3 regions of the Blautia sp. KLE_1732_HM_1032 genome follow, and region 1 is predicted to be linked to each of the others. Evidence: predicted binding sites of a transcription regulator. Region 1 holds the regulator's gene; each other region holds the start of a gene.
What was found. Region 1 encodes HrcA, which represses chaperone genes, less so after heat shock. Its sites were predicted from a motif close to TGTTAGCACTCNNNNNNNNNGAGTGCTAACA; they were not measured.

Region 2: the regulator HrcA is predicted to act here: its motif matches at 2,095-2,125, upstream of NQ489_RS16745 (Hsp20/alpha crystallin family protein).
Region 3: the regulator HrcA is predicted to act here: its motif matches at 2,618-2,648, upstream of htpG (molecular chaperone HtpG).

Annotation. Positions count from the first base shown of each region.
Region 1 is NZ_CP102266.1:2,779,460-2,783,756, reverse strand. It holds gene NQ489_RS13290 (ABC transporter substrate-binding protein) at 1-810, shown strand, start outside; gene hrcA (heat-inducible transcriptional repressor HrcA) at 986-2,029, shown strand; gene grpE (nucleotide exchange factor GrpE) at 2,048-2,683, shown strand; gene dnaK (molecular chaperone DnaK) at 2,737-4,297, shown strand, end outside.
Region 2 is NZ_CP102266.1:3,565,087-3,569,383, reverse strand. It holds gene NQ489_RS16755 (YibE/F family protein) at 14-1,114, shown strand; gene NQ489_RS16750 (YibE/F family protein) at 1,111-1,857, shown strand; gene NQ489_RS16745 (Hsp20/alpha crystallin family protein) at 2,276-2,713, shown strand; gene NQ489_RS16740 (nucleoside hydrolase) at 3,203-4,165, shown strand; gene NQ489_RS16735 (3'-5' exonuclease) at 4,236-4,297, shown strand, end outside.
Region 3 is NZ_CP102266.1:1,395,567-1,399,863, reverse strand. It holds gene NQ489_RS06650 (sporulation initiation factor Spo0A C-terminal domain-containing protein) at 1-166, opposite strand, end outside; gene htpG (molecular chaperone HtpG) at 447-2,501, opposite strand; gene NQ489_RS06640 (LPXTG cell wall anchor domain-containing protein) at 2,742-4,297, opposite strand, start outside.

The DNA.
Region 1 (4,297 bases):
ATGGATATCATGGCATTCTGGGTGAACCAGGAATTGCTGGATCAGGCTGGTCTGGACAGACTCTCCTGTCTCAGTGATCTTGAGATCCTTCAGAAAAAGCTTCAGAATACGGGAAAATATGCATATGGGGATGCATGGGAGATTTCTTACATATATAATAGTATCAGCGAGTATGTCGATTTTTTCGGAGGAGATTATACAGACTGGACGGATCCGAAAACAAGAGAAGCGGCAGAATATATGAAGCGAATGCTGGATACAGGGATGATATCAGAGGAGAATCTGATCGACCAGCATGACCAGCTGAATGAAAAATTTATAAACGGCCAGTATGGATGTATGTTTATGTATACCGGTGTGTTGAGTACTTTTCAGAATGCAGGCGTGTATGGAAAAGATAAGATCCATATGGCACCATTTCCGGAATTTGACGAGAAGGTGACCAATATCGCAACCTGGCAGTATGTACTGAATAAAAATTCTGATCATAAAGAAGCAGCTCTGAAGTTCCTTCAGTATGTGTCCGGATATGAGGCCAGTAAAAATTACGGACAGCTGACAAAAATGTGTCCAGCAAGACTGGATGTGATCGAGGATAAGAATTTTGATCTGGATGGCATTGAAATGATCCGGCAATATCTGAAAGATTATAAGCTGAAGGCAAGACCACTGTGCGCCGATTCCATAGAAGCTGTTTCGACTATGGGTACGGAATTTCAGAAATATGTGCTGGGACAGAAAACAGAAGCGGAATTTTTTACCGGAGCACAGAACTGCATAGACCAGTATTACAAAAAAGCATCGTACTGATGCTTTTTTTGTTGCGAAAAAATAAGAACTTTTTTTCAAAACATATTGACAAATATTTTACATGGTGATATCTTAAAGACTGTAGATGTTAGCACTCCACTAAAATGAGTGCTAACAGATATAAAAAAAGAATCAACATCCGTCAGGAAGAATAAAAAGGAAAGGAGATGGCTTCATGGAAGAGGTGTTGAATGAGCGCAAGCAAAAAATCTTAAAAGCAATCATCAAGACCTATATGGAGACCGGAGAACCGGTTGGTTCCAGGACCATTTCCAAGTATGCGGATCTCAATGTAAGTTCCGCAACGATCCGAAATGAAATGTCAGACCTGACAGATATGGGCTATATCGTCCAGCCTCATACCTCAGCAGGAAGGATTCCTTCAGATAAAGGCTACAGACTTTACGTCAATGAGCTGATGAAAGAGAAGGAAGCAGAGGTTGCAGAGCTGCGAGATCTGATCATTGAGAAGACAGATAAGATGGATAAGGTGCTTAAGAAGGTTGCGAAGGTTCTTGCTTCCAATACCAACTATGCTACCATGGTTTCCGTTCCGCAGTACAGCGGCAACAAGATCAAGTTCATCCAGCTGTCGAGAATGAGTGAGCTTCAGCTTGTGGCTGTGGTTGTCAGTGACAACAACACAGTCCGGAACCAGATCATCAATCTGGATGAGGAAATGGACGACCAGACGATCCTGAAACTGAATCTTCTTCTTAACACCAATCTCAATGGGATCCCGATCCAGGATATCAACCTTGGGATGATCGCCAGACTGAAGGAACAGGCAGGCAGCCACAGCGGTGTGGTGGCAACGGTTCTGGATGCAGTGGCAGCCACCATTCATGTGGAAGAGGAAGATATGGAGATCTATACTTCAGGTGCAACGAACATCTTCAAGTATCCGGAGCTTGCCGATAAAGAGAAGGCAACGGAGCTGATCTCCGCATTTGAGGAGAAGCATGAACTTGCCGATCTTGTAAAAGAACAGATGTCAGATGGAGAGAATACAGGAATCCAGGTTTATATCGGTGATGAGATGCCGATCCAGACCATGAAGGACTGCAGCATTGTAACTGCCAGATATGAACTGGGAGACGGAATGTACGGAACCATCGGGATCATCGGTCCCAAACGAATGGATTATGAGAATGTAGTGGACAGTCTGAAGGAACTGAAGAATCATCTGGATGACGTTTTGAAAAAGAAGAAAACTTAGAAAGGCGGTAGAAAAAAAGTGTCGGAGGAAACAAAGAAAACATCCGAAGAGCAGGAAACGGAGAAGGAAATCCCCGTAACTGACGGAAATCAGGAAGAAGAAAACCTGACACCGGAGGGAGAAGATCTGCCGGAGGAAGAAAACAATACTCCAGGCGAAGAAGCTGCCTCAGAGGATAAAAAAGAAGAAAAATCAAAAACTTCCTTCTTCGGAAAGAAGAAAAAAGATAAATCTGAGCAGAAGGTGGAGGAACTTACCGATCGCCTGAAGCGTACCATGGCTGAATTTGATAATTTCCGTAAAAGAACGGAAAAAGAAAAATCCAGTATGTACATCATCGGAGCAAAAGAGATCGTTGAAAAGATCCTGCCGGTTGTGGATAACTTTGAAAGAGGTCTTGCACAGGCACAGGAAGGCGATGCTTTTGCAGATGGAATGAAAATGATCTACAAGCAGCTTACCACAACACTGGATGAGCTTGGCGTGAAGCCAATCGAAGCAGTGGGAAAGGAATTCAACCCGGATTTCCATAATGCAGTGATGCATGTGGAGGATGAAGAGGTTGGAGAGAACATCGTGGTGGAAGAATTCCAGAAGGGTTACACTTACAAGGATTTCGTAGTACGCCACAGTATGGTGAAGGTTGCGAACTAACTGACAACAAACTTTATTTTAACAGATACAGACTAAAACAGGAGGAAAAAATCATGGGAAAGATTATTGGTATTGACTTAGGTACAACAAACAGCTGTGTAGCCGTAATGGAAGGTGGACAGCCGACAGTTATCGCAAATACAGAAGGCGCAAGAACAACACCATCCGTTGTAGCATTTACAAAAACAGGAGAGCGTCTGGTAGGTGAGCCTGCAAAACGTCAGGCAGTTACAAATGCAGACAGAACGATCTCCTCTATCAAAAGAGAGATGGGTACCGATTACCGTGTAACCATCGATGACAAGAAATATTCTCCACAGGAGATCTCAGCAATGATCCTTCAGAAACTGAAAAAGGATGCAGAGGCATATCTTGGTGAGAAAGTAACAGAGGCAGTTATCACAGTTCCGGCTTACTTCAACGATGCTCAGCGTCAGGCTACCAAAGATGCAGGTAAGATCGCAGGTCTTGATGTAAAACGTATTATCAACGAGCCTACAGCAGCAGCTCTTGCATATGGTCTTGACAATGAGAAAGAGCAGAAGATCATGGTATACGACCTTGGCGGCGGTACATTCGATGTATCCGTGATCGAGATCGGTGATGGCGTTATCGAGGTTCTTTCCACAGCTGGTAATAACCGTCTTGGTGGAGATGACTTTGATAAGAAAGTTACAGATTACATGCTTTCCGAGTTCAAGAGAACAGAGGGCGTAGACTTAAGCAACGATAAGATGGCTCTTCAGAGACTGAAAGAGGCAGCTGAGAAAGCTAAGAAAGAGCTTTCTTCCGCAACAACAACAAACATCAACCTTCCGTTCATCACAGCAACTGCTGAGGGACCGAAGCATTTCGATATGAACCTTACAAGAGCTAAATTTGATGAGCTGACACATGATCTTGTAGAGATGACAGCAGAGCCGGTTCGCCGTGCACTGTCTGATGCAGGTATCACAGCTTCTGAGCTTGGCCAGGTACTTCTGGTTGGTGGTTCTTCCCGTATCCCGGCTGTACAGGATAAGGTAAGACAGTTAACAGGCAAAGAGCCGAGCAAGAACCTGAACCCGGATGAGTGTGTTGCACTTGGTGCTTCCGTACAGGGTGGTAAACTTGCAGGTGATGCAGGTGCCGGTGATATCCTTCTTCTGGATGTTACTCCACTGTCTCTGTCCATTGAGACAATGGGTGGTATCGCAACTCGTCTGATCGAGAGAAATACTACAATTCCTACAAAGAAGAGCCAGATCTTCTCCACAGCAGCAGACAACCAGACAGCTGTAGATATCAACGTTGTACAGGGTGAGCGTCAGTTCGCGAAAGACAACAAATCCCTCGGCCAGTTCCGTCTGGATGGAATCCCGCCAGCACGTCGTGGAGTTCCGCAGATCGAGGTAACATTTGACATCGATGCCAACGGTATCGTTAATGTATCTGCTAAGGATCTTGGAACAGGTAAGGAGCAGCACATCACGATCACAGCTGGTTCTAACATGTCCGATTCCGATATCGACAAAGCTGTCAAAGAAGCAGCTGAGTTCGAGGCTCAGGATAAGAAACGTAAAGAGGCTATCGACACAAGAAACAATGCAGACTCCATGGTATTCCAGGTTGAGA
Region 2 (4,297 bases), 790 kb from region 1:
GGGAATGAAGTTAATGAAATCCTGCATATTTCACAAAAAATATCTTTTAGCCGGCATATATATTATTTTTGTTCTGTTTACCTGCTGTAATTCCCGATTTTATCATACACCGCTGGCAAAAATATGTTCCGTAACAGAAAAACAGACTCTGAGCAGAGAAGGAACCAGGGGCTCAAAAGAATATTATTATACTCAGAATATTACGGCACGGATATTAAACGGTTCGCATAAAGGGGAAAAAATAACGGTCTCTAATGAATATACATCTTCTCAGGTTCAGACCAAGAAATATCATAAAGGAGACACCGTTCTTTTAAGCGGTTCAAAGGAAAGCCCCGGAAAAACGATACGTTCTGTAAAAAGGGATGGGTATCTGGCATTACTGGCAGGAGGATTATTTTTTCTTCTGATCTGCATTACAGGAAAGCAGGGATTTTACACGATCATATCACTGATACTGAATACAGTCATATTTGCGTATGGATTTCAGGCTTTTACAGAAGGCAAAAATATTTTAAATATCTGTAATGTCATCGCAGTTCTTTTTTCACTGACTACATTGATCTGCTTAAATGGAATTCATAGAAAAACATTTTCCTCAGTTCTTTCAACACTGTGTGTTCTGTTTCTGATCATGGCATTGTTTGAATTTTCTATTTATATGTACGGAGATCTGGATTATTCCAATCTGGAATACCTTGGAAGTACAGGCAATTCAGCAGATATATTCTGGGCAGATATTATGCTGACAGGACTTGGTGCAATTATGGATGTGACGGTGACGATCAGCGCAGCAGTAGGAGAGATCGTGCGGAAAAATCCATCGGTTTCTCTGAGAAGACTGATACATTCCGGTCGTGAAATCGGATATGATATTATGGGAACCATGATAAATGTACTGCTGTTTGTTCTGGCAAGCGGCATGATTCCCATGTTCATACTTAAGATGAATAATGATATAAGTTTTATAACGATCGTGAGATACCACATTCCATATGATATCTGTCGTTTTCTGATAGAAAGTATTGGAATTGTACTGGCAATACCGGTATCTGTTTTTATTGCTTCAGCGATTATGAAAATACCATCACGGAAAAGGGGTGTCAGAGAATGATCATTTTTCTTGCATTGATTTTAATTTTTCTGGTGATCTTGATTGGCGGAGAGCGTGGAGCCATGTCAATTATGACACTGGCGGGGAATATTGTAATTTTATTTTTTTCAATTATGCTGATGTCTGCCGGTTTTCCTGTACTGCTCCTGATATTGGTGGCAGGTGCAGGTGTCTGTTATATTTCTCTGTTTTATCAGAACGGAAATAATCCAAAGACGCGGGCGGCTTTTCTGGCTACACTGCTGGTAATTTTACTTTTGTTTATTCCGATTTATATTATTACGTGGAGATCAGGAAGTTACGGGTTAAATGAGCTGCAGATTTCGGAAGACGATTTTATGTATTATTACAGTACGGACCTTCATATTAACATGCTTCATGTAGGAATATTTGTAACTGTTTTCAGTACTCTTGGGGCTGTTATCGATACAGCATTATCTGTAACATCTTCTGTATATGAAGTCTGGACTCATAAAAACAGTCTGACAGCGAAAGAGCTTACAGCTTCCGGCTATCAGGTTGGGAAAGAAATTATCGGTACAACGGTAAATACGTTGCTGTTTGCTTATCTTGGAGGAACTATTTTATTATTTTCATACATTCAGACACAGCAATATAGCCTAGAGATCATTCTTAATTCCCAGTTCCTATTCCAGGATGTTGCAGCCATGCTATCTGGTGCGGTAGCCTGCCTTATTACCGTCCCGGTATCGATTAAATGTATTATTCGACAGATCTCATGAAGCATATCTCCACTGCACTGAATACGGAATCCATGGTCCCGATACAGATGTTCTTTTCTGTATTCAGCAGACGTGGGCTCTTTTTTATGAAAGCAGTTATTATATTTATGTATTTATGGGAGTGTTTTTACAGGCAGTTCCATTTCTGATCCTGGGAGTCCTTCTATCTTCGGCGCTTCAGACATATGTATCGGAAAAATGGATCGTAAAATTACGTGAAATGTGAAGAAAGTGTGAAATTAGCACTCGCCTATTGACAGTGCTAATAATGCGTGTTATAGTACATACAGAACAAAGGAAGAGAGAAAAAAGAAATCTTCCGGAGAAAGTTCTTACAGAATTTGCAGATGTTTTCAGAAACAGTAAACTAAAAACGCCTGCGCAGCACGCAGCGAATATAGATCAGGAGGAATGAGTTATGTTAATGCCAAGTATTTTCGGAGAAGATTTATTTGATGATTTTATGGGATATCCGACAGGCCGTCAGGCAGCTGCCAATGCTTATCCTCAGGTGAAGGATATGATGAAGACAGATATCCTTGATGTAGATGGCAATTATGAACTGGAGATCGATCTTCCGGGATTTAAGAAAGAGGATGTGAAGATCCAGCTGAAGAATGGTTATCTGAACATTCAGGCAACCAGAGAAGAGAAGAAGGACGAGAAGGATGATAAAGGTAAATATGTTCGCAGAGAACGTTATACAGGAACCTGCAACAGAAGCTTTTATGTAGGCTCGAGCATTAAGCATGAAGATATCCATGCGAAATATGAGAACGGAATCCTTCATGTAACCTTCCCGAAGGAAGAAACCAAGAAAGAAGCAGAAGAGAAGAAATTTGTTTCTATTGATTGATCAGCATTTATTGTGAAGCGCCGGTACTGGATTGCAAGCTCCGGGTGATGGAATATAGCATAATAACAATATCCGGAACAACCCAAACGGATATTGCAAATATTAAAGCTCCAAATTGCACATTGCATTTGTTTATATAAATGAATATAACCCCCTTTTTTCCACCCCTCTGCCAATGTCCGGCAGAGGGGTTCTTTACGTTTCAGCCTGAAGTACAGAGGTGAATTCTGATTACTGTTTACTGATAATATTCCGCGAGGTGTTTTGTGTGAGCGAAGGTCACAGAAAACCCGAGACATACCGCGCGAATTTATGCAATCAGCATAAATTCTGTGCATCGCGAAGCGTGTTGCTGAGAACGGAGTGAACAGTAACGAATTCTGATTAACTTTACACTCTTTCCTCACTCTGTTATACTTGGAACAGGTAAACAGCGGAAATTCGGCAATACTATAAAATTGGGGAAAGAGTTTTTACAGAGGTGAATATATGGGAGATAAGATCAAGGTTATCATGGACTGTGATCCCGGAATCGATGACGGGATCGCACTGGCATATGCGGCAGCACATCAGGATGAACTGGAGCTGCTTGCAGTGACGACATCTGCAGGAAGTACCAGGATAGAAAGAGTGACCAAAAATGCACTGGAGCTGGTGGATTTTTACGGACTGAAGGTTCCGGTGGCAGGAGGCCAGGACCGTCCTCTTGTGAAAGCGGCAATTTATGCGGAAGAATTCCACGGAGAGACAGGGCTTGGCCATTGCGTACTGCCGGAAGCAAAATCAGAGGCTGCTTCTGATAATGCAGTGCTTTTTATACGTGACATTCTGAATGCCATTCCGGAGGGCGAGCAGGTAGTAATGATCGAAACTGCACCAATGACTAATCTTGCACTTCTGTTGAAGGTTTTTCCTGAAATAAAGAATAAGATCAGAAAAATCGTATTTACAGGCGGCGCAGCAAAAGGCGGAAACATCACACCGGCAGCGGAATTCAACATCTACGCAGATCCGGAGGCGGCAAAGATTGTATTCGATTCCGGAATCCCACTGATCATGTGTGGACTGGATGCTACCCTGAAATGTAATCTCACCAGAAACCAGATCATGAAGCTGTGCCAGTCCGGTGATCCGGCAGCCAGAGCCTGTGGAGATATGGCTGGCTACGTACTTGAAAATTTTTCTAAATATCGCTGCGTTGCAAGTATCCATGCTGCTGTACCGTTTATGTATCTCATCCATCCGGAGTTCTTTAAAACAGAAAAAGTATTCCTGGATGTGGATTGTTCAGACGGTGCCGGACGGGGTGCCACATTATGCGATTTCCGCTGGTGGCTACACGAAGAAGACGAAATGAAAGATATGATTCTGACAGATGCAGATACAGAAAGCTTCCAGCAGGAGCTGTTTGAAGCGATTTATTCTGTGTCCGAATGCAAAAATATGAAATAGCCGGACAACGATCCGGAAACAGCTGCATTTATGAAGCAGCTGAGCAGTCAGATAAGAGGACAGAAAACCCATGAACTATATTGTATTTGACCTGGAATGGAACCAGAATCCGGATGGAAGAAGACATCCGGA
Region 3 (4,297 bases), 1.4 Mb from region 1:
GTGTTGATCTGTACTTCCGCGCCAGGTATGGATAAATATCCTTTGTGATCCGCAATGGTTTATACTGATCCCCCATGGAAATCTTTACCGCTTCCGCAACGAAAAAATATCCTTTGTATTTCGAATTTGCACCAAGTCTTCTGATCAATCCATACACCTTTTTCATACATTTGTTCCTCCATTTCATTTTTTTCTCTTTTCAAAAGCACTCCCTTATGTATAATACGACAGTTATCTATATTTTTCGCTTTCTTCTGAAAATTTATTTTATACATATTAGATACTAATTTAAATTTTTAGTCATATTTTACAGGTTATTTTTATTTAATATCTATTATTTTATTTAAAATTCCTATAATTGTGTTAAAGATACACATATTGTTATAAAAAAAGCAAAGGCTTCGCCCCATTACGGGCAAAGCCTTTCGATCATTTTATATGTCGTTTTATTTTGTAAGGACCATAAGGATATCGTTGCTTCTCTTTACAAATTTTGTCATTTCTTCAGGAGAAAGCTGTTTATGGCTCATCATTGCAAGATCATAAAGCTGTTCACAGATCACCGGAACATACTCTGATCCCTGATTTTCTGCTATAAATCTTACAAGAGGATGATTTGCGTTCAGTACAAGTACTTCCTGACCACCGAACATATTCGGATCCATTCCGTACATATTGTACATTTTCATCATATCCTGCATACGGCGGCTCTCCTCAGGAAGAGTGATCATCGCTGCAGTTCCCTCATTTTTCAGCTTCTCTACTTTTACTTCAAGTTTATCCTTGCCAAGATTCTTACGGAACACCTCAGTAAGTGTCTTGACTGTTGTTTCATCCGCTTCTCCGTCTTCACGAAGCTCTTCTGTCAGATCTGCATCAATTCTCTTGAACTGGATCGTCTGATCCTGCTGTTCAAGATGGGAAATAAACTGTGAATCGATCACATGCTTCAGCAGTACAGCATCTTTACCCGCTTCACGGAACATATTAATGTACTGGCTCTGCTGTACCTCATCGGTCACATAATAGATCACCGTTTTTTCCGGTTCCTCATTCTGGGATCCTTCAGAAGCTTTCTCCTCTGTCTTCTCCTCTTCAGCTGCTTTTGTTTCTTCTTTTTTATTTTCCTCAATGCAGTCTTTCAGGGTAAGATATTTGCCATCCAGATTCTTAAAGAGGATATAATCATTCATCTTCTCACCAAATTTCGCATCCTTGATGCATCCAAATTTGATAAACGGGCTGATATCATCCCAGTACTTCTCATAAGACTCTCTGTCTGTCTTGCACATTCCGGTGAGCTTATCTGCTACTTTCTTGGTGATGTATTCAGAAATCTTTTTCACAAAACCATCATTCTGCAGTGCAGAACGGGAAACATTCAGTGGAAGATCCGGACAGTCGATCACGCCTTTCAGAAGAAGAAGGAATTCCGGGATCACCTCTTTGATGTTATCTGCAATAAATACCTGATTATTATAAAGCTTGATGGTTCCCTCAATGGAATCATACTCTGTCCTGATCTTCGGGAAATACAGGATACCCTTCAGGTTGAACGGATAGTCCATGTTCAGATGGATCCAGAACAGCGGTTCCTTGTAATCCATAAATACCTTACGGTAAAATTCTTTATACTCTTCATCCGTGCACTCATTTGGGTGTTTCATCCAGAGCGGCTGTGTATCGCTTAAGGATACCGGCCGTTTATTGATCTTTACTTTATCTTTGGCAGGAGAAACTTCCACAACTTCTTTCTCGCCTTTATCATTCTCCTTTTCCTCTGTCTTGGCATCCTCATGAATATGCTCAACTACCACATCATCTTCACGGAGATCTGCCTCATCGATGGTTTCATACTCCTGTTCAGCATTTGCTTTGGAAAGATAGATATTTACCGGCATGAAAGAACAGTATTTCTCAATAACCTCTCTCATACGATATTCATTGGCAAACTCCAGGCTTTCCTCATTGAGGAAAAGAGTGATCTCTGTTCCCGGTTCTGTTTTGTTTCCGTCTGCCATCTCATACTCCGTACCACCGTCACAGGTCCAATGTACCGGTGTGGAACCCTCCTTGTAAGAGAGAGTATCGATATGAACTTCATCTGCAACCATAAATGCAGAATAAAATCCAAGTCCGAAATGACCGATCATCTGATCATCCGTTGTTTTATCCTTATATTTCTCAAGAAACTCTGTGGCACCGGAAAAAGCGATCTGTGTGATATATTCCTCTACTTCATCTGCTGTCATACCAATACCGTTATCGATAAACTTCAAAGTTTTCTGATCCGGATCAACGATAACATTTACAGCCGGTTTGTAACCTTCCGGGAATGTATAATCTCCCATAACTTCCAGCTTTCTCAGTTTGGTGATCGCATCGCATCCGTTGGAGATCATCTCTCTTACAAAAATATCATGGTCGGAATATAACCATTTCTTGATAATCGGAAAAATATTTTCACTGTTGATTGATAAACTTCCATGTTTTGCTGACATATATGTCACTCTCCTTTTGTTTTTATTTTTATTTCTGATGTTCCGACAGAGCCGGAAACCTGTTGTTTTTTTCAATAAATATATACTAATACGACTTTTTACAAAAGTCAAGAAAAATTTAGCACTCATCATTATAGAGTGCTAGTAACAGCATATAAAACGGATCTCTATGTGCAAAAAAATCCCTCCGTACATTTTTTGTACGGAGGGTGCTGTAAAACTATCTTCTACATTCTGTTCTTATTTTTTCTTTCTACGATATACAAGGATTCCTCCAATACATACCACAGCCACGATCAAAATGATCACAAATGTCATGATCGGTGTACTGTCTCCCGTCTGCACTGCAGATTTCTGATTTGTCTGTGTCACTGCCGGACTCGGAGTCGCAGTAAGAACTGCTGCCTGTGATACCGTAAAAGTAACCGTACTTTCTGACTGTGTACCGGTATCCTTCCAGCTGGAGCCGTCGTATTTCTGCTGTCCAAAGGTAACTTTCAGAGTATATTTTCCCGGCTTGCTGACACGGAATGTTGCAGTATAAGGCTCTCCATCCCAGGTACGGGTCTCTGTGATCTTCCAGCTCTTCGGCTGATATCTGGTATCTCCCTTACGCGGGTTTGTATTATCCATTCCTGCACCAGCTGCTGTAAAGGTGATCTTTGTATTGGTATCATACTTGCCATTGGAATCAATGCCTGTGATCTTATTGTCCGATGCAGCGGCTTCCGTGCCCTGATATCCATTTACTGTAATACTTACTGCGATCACTGTACTGATCTTGTTGGGATTCTTAACCCCCTCCGGAAGAATGACGGTACCTTTTACATTAAATATCTGACGTTCTGCAGAAGACGGATCATAAGAAGATCCCTTAACATCCCATTTAACAGATGCCTTCTGCTCTCCCTTTGTTGTAGTGATCTTTACTGTTCCCGGAAGCTTCAGGGCTTTCTGGGTTTTCTGGGTTCCATTGGGTAGATCTTTGATATCGGATGGCTTTTTGATGCCTGTAAGGTTATTCGCCTTCTTACCGTTATCTGTTTTTTTCTTTGTAACGCTGAAATGGACATTTACATAAGCTTCCACATTTGCATCATTGGCGATCACAATGTCTTCCAGATATTCCCCCTGTGAAAGTCCGCTGACCGGCTGTACGCTAAAGGTTGCATTATCTCCTGCTTCCAGCTCTGTGGCGGAAAGTGTACCAATTGTATATGCATTTGATGAAGGCTGTTTCAGAACGATCTTTGTATTTCCGGTGTTGGTAACTGTAACTTTCTTCGCATCAGGAAGTTCCTTATAGCCTTCCTCTTTGGTTCCAAACTCCAGACTATCTGTTACCGAAAGACCGGGATTGGGTTCCGGTTCCGGCTCCGAAACTGTAAATTCCAGCCGGACTTCAGCCAGTGTGTTTCCGGTATTCTGATCTGTCACAGAAATCGTATCGCTGTGATCTCCGGCCTGAAGACCGGTCTTGGGCTGTACGGTAAAGGTTGCCGCCTTATCTCCGGGATTGAGCACTTCCGCAGAAGGCTCTCCCACCTCATAATCCTCCGGAGCAGAAAGCTGGATCCGGATAGCCTCTGTACCTGTATTCTCTACGGTTACAGGCTGTGCATCCGGCGCAGTCTCATAGCCCTGTTCCAGTGTTCCAAACTTCAGAGGACCTTCCGGTTTCACTGTTGCAGTAACTGTTTTTGGTGTTTCTGTCTTTACCATAACCGAAGCCGTCACTGTAGCAGATGCTTCCGTGCTTTCATCAGAAGCAAATACAAGCTCTTCCACGTATGGAT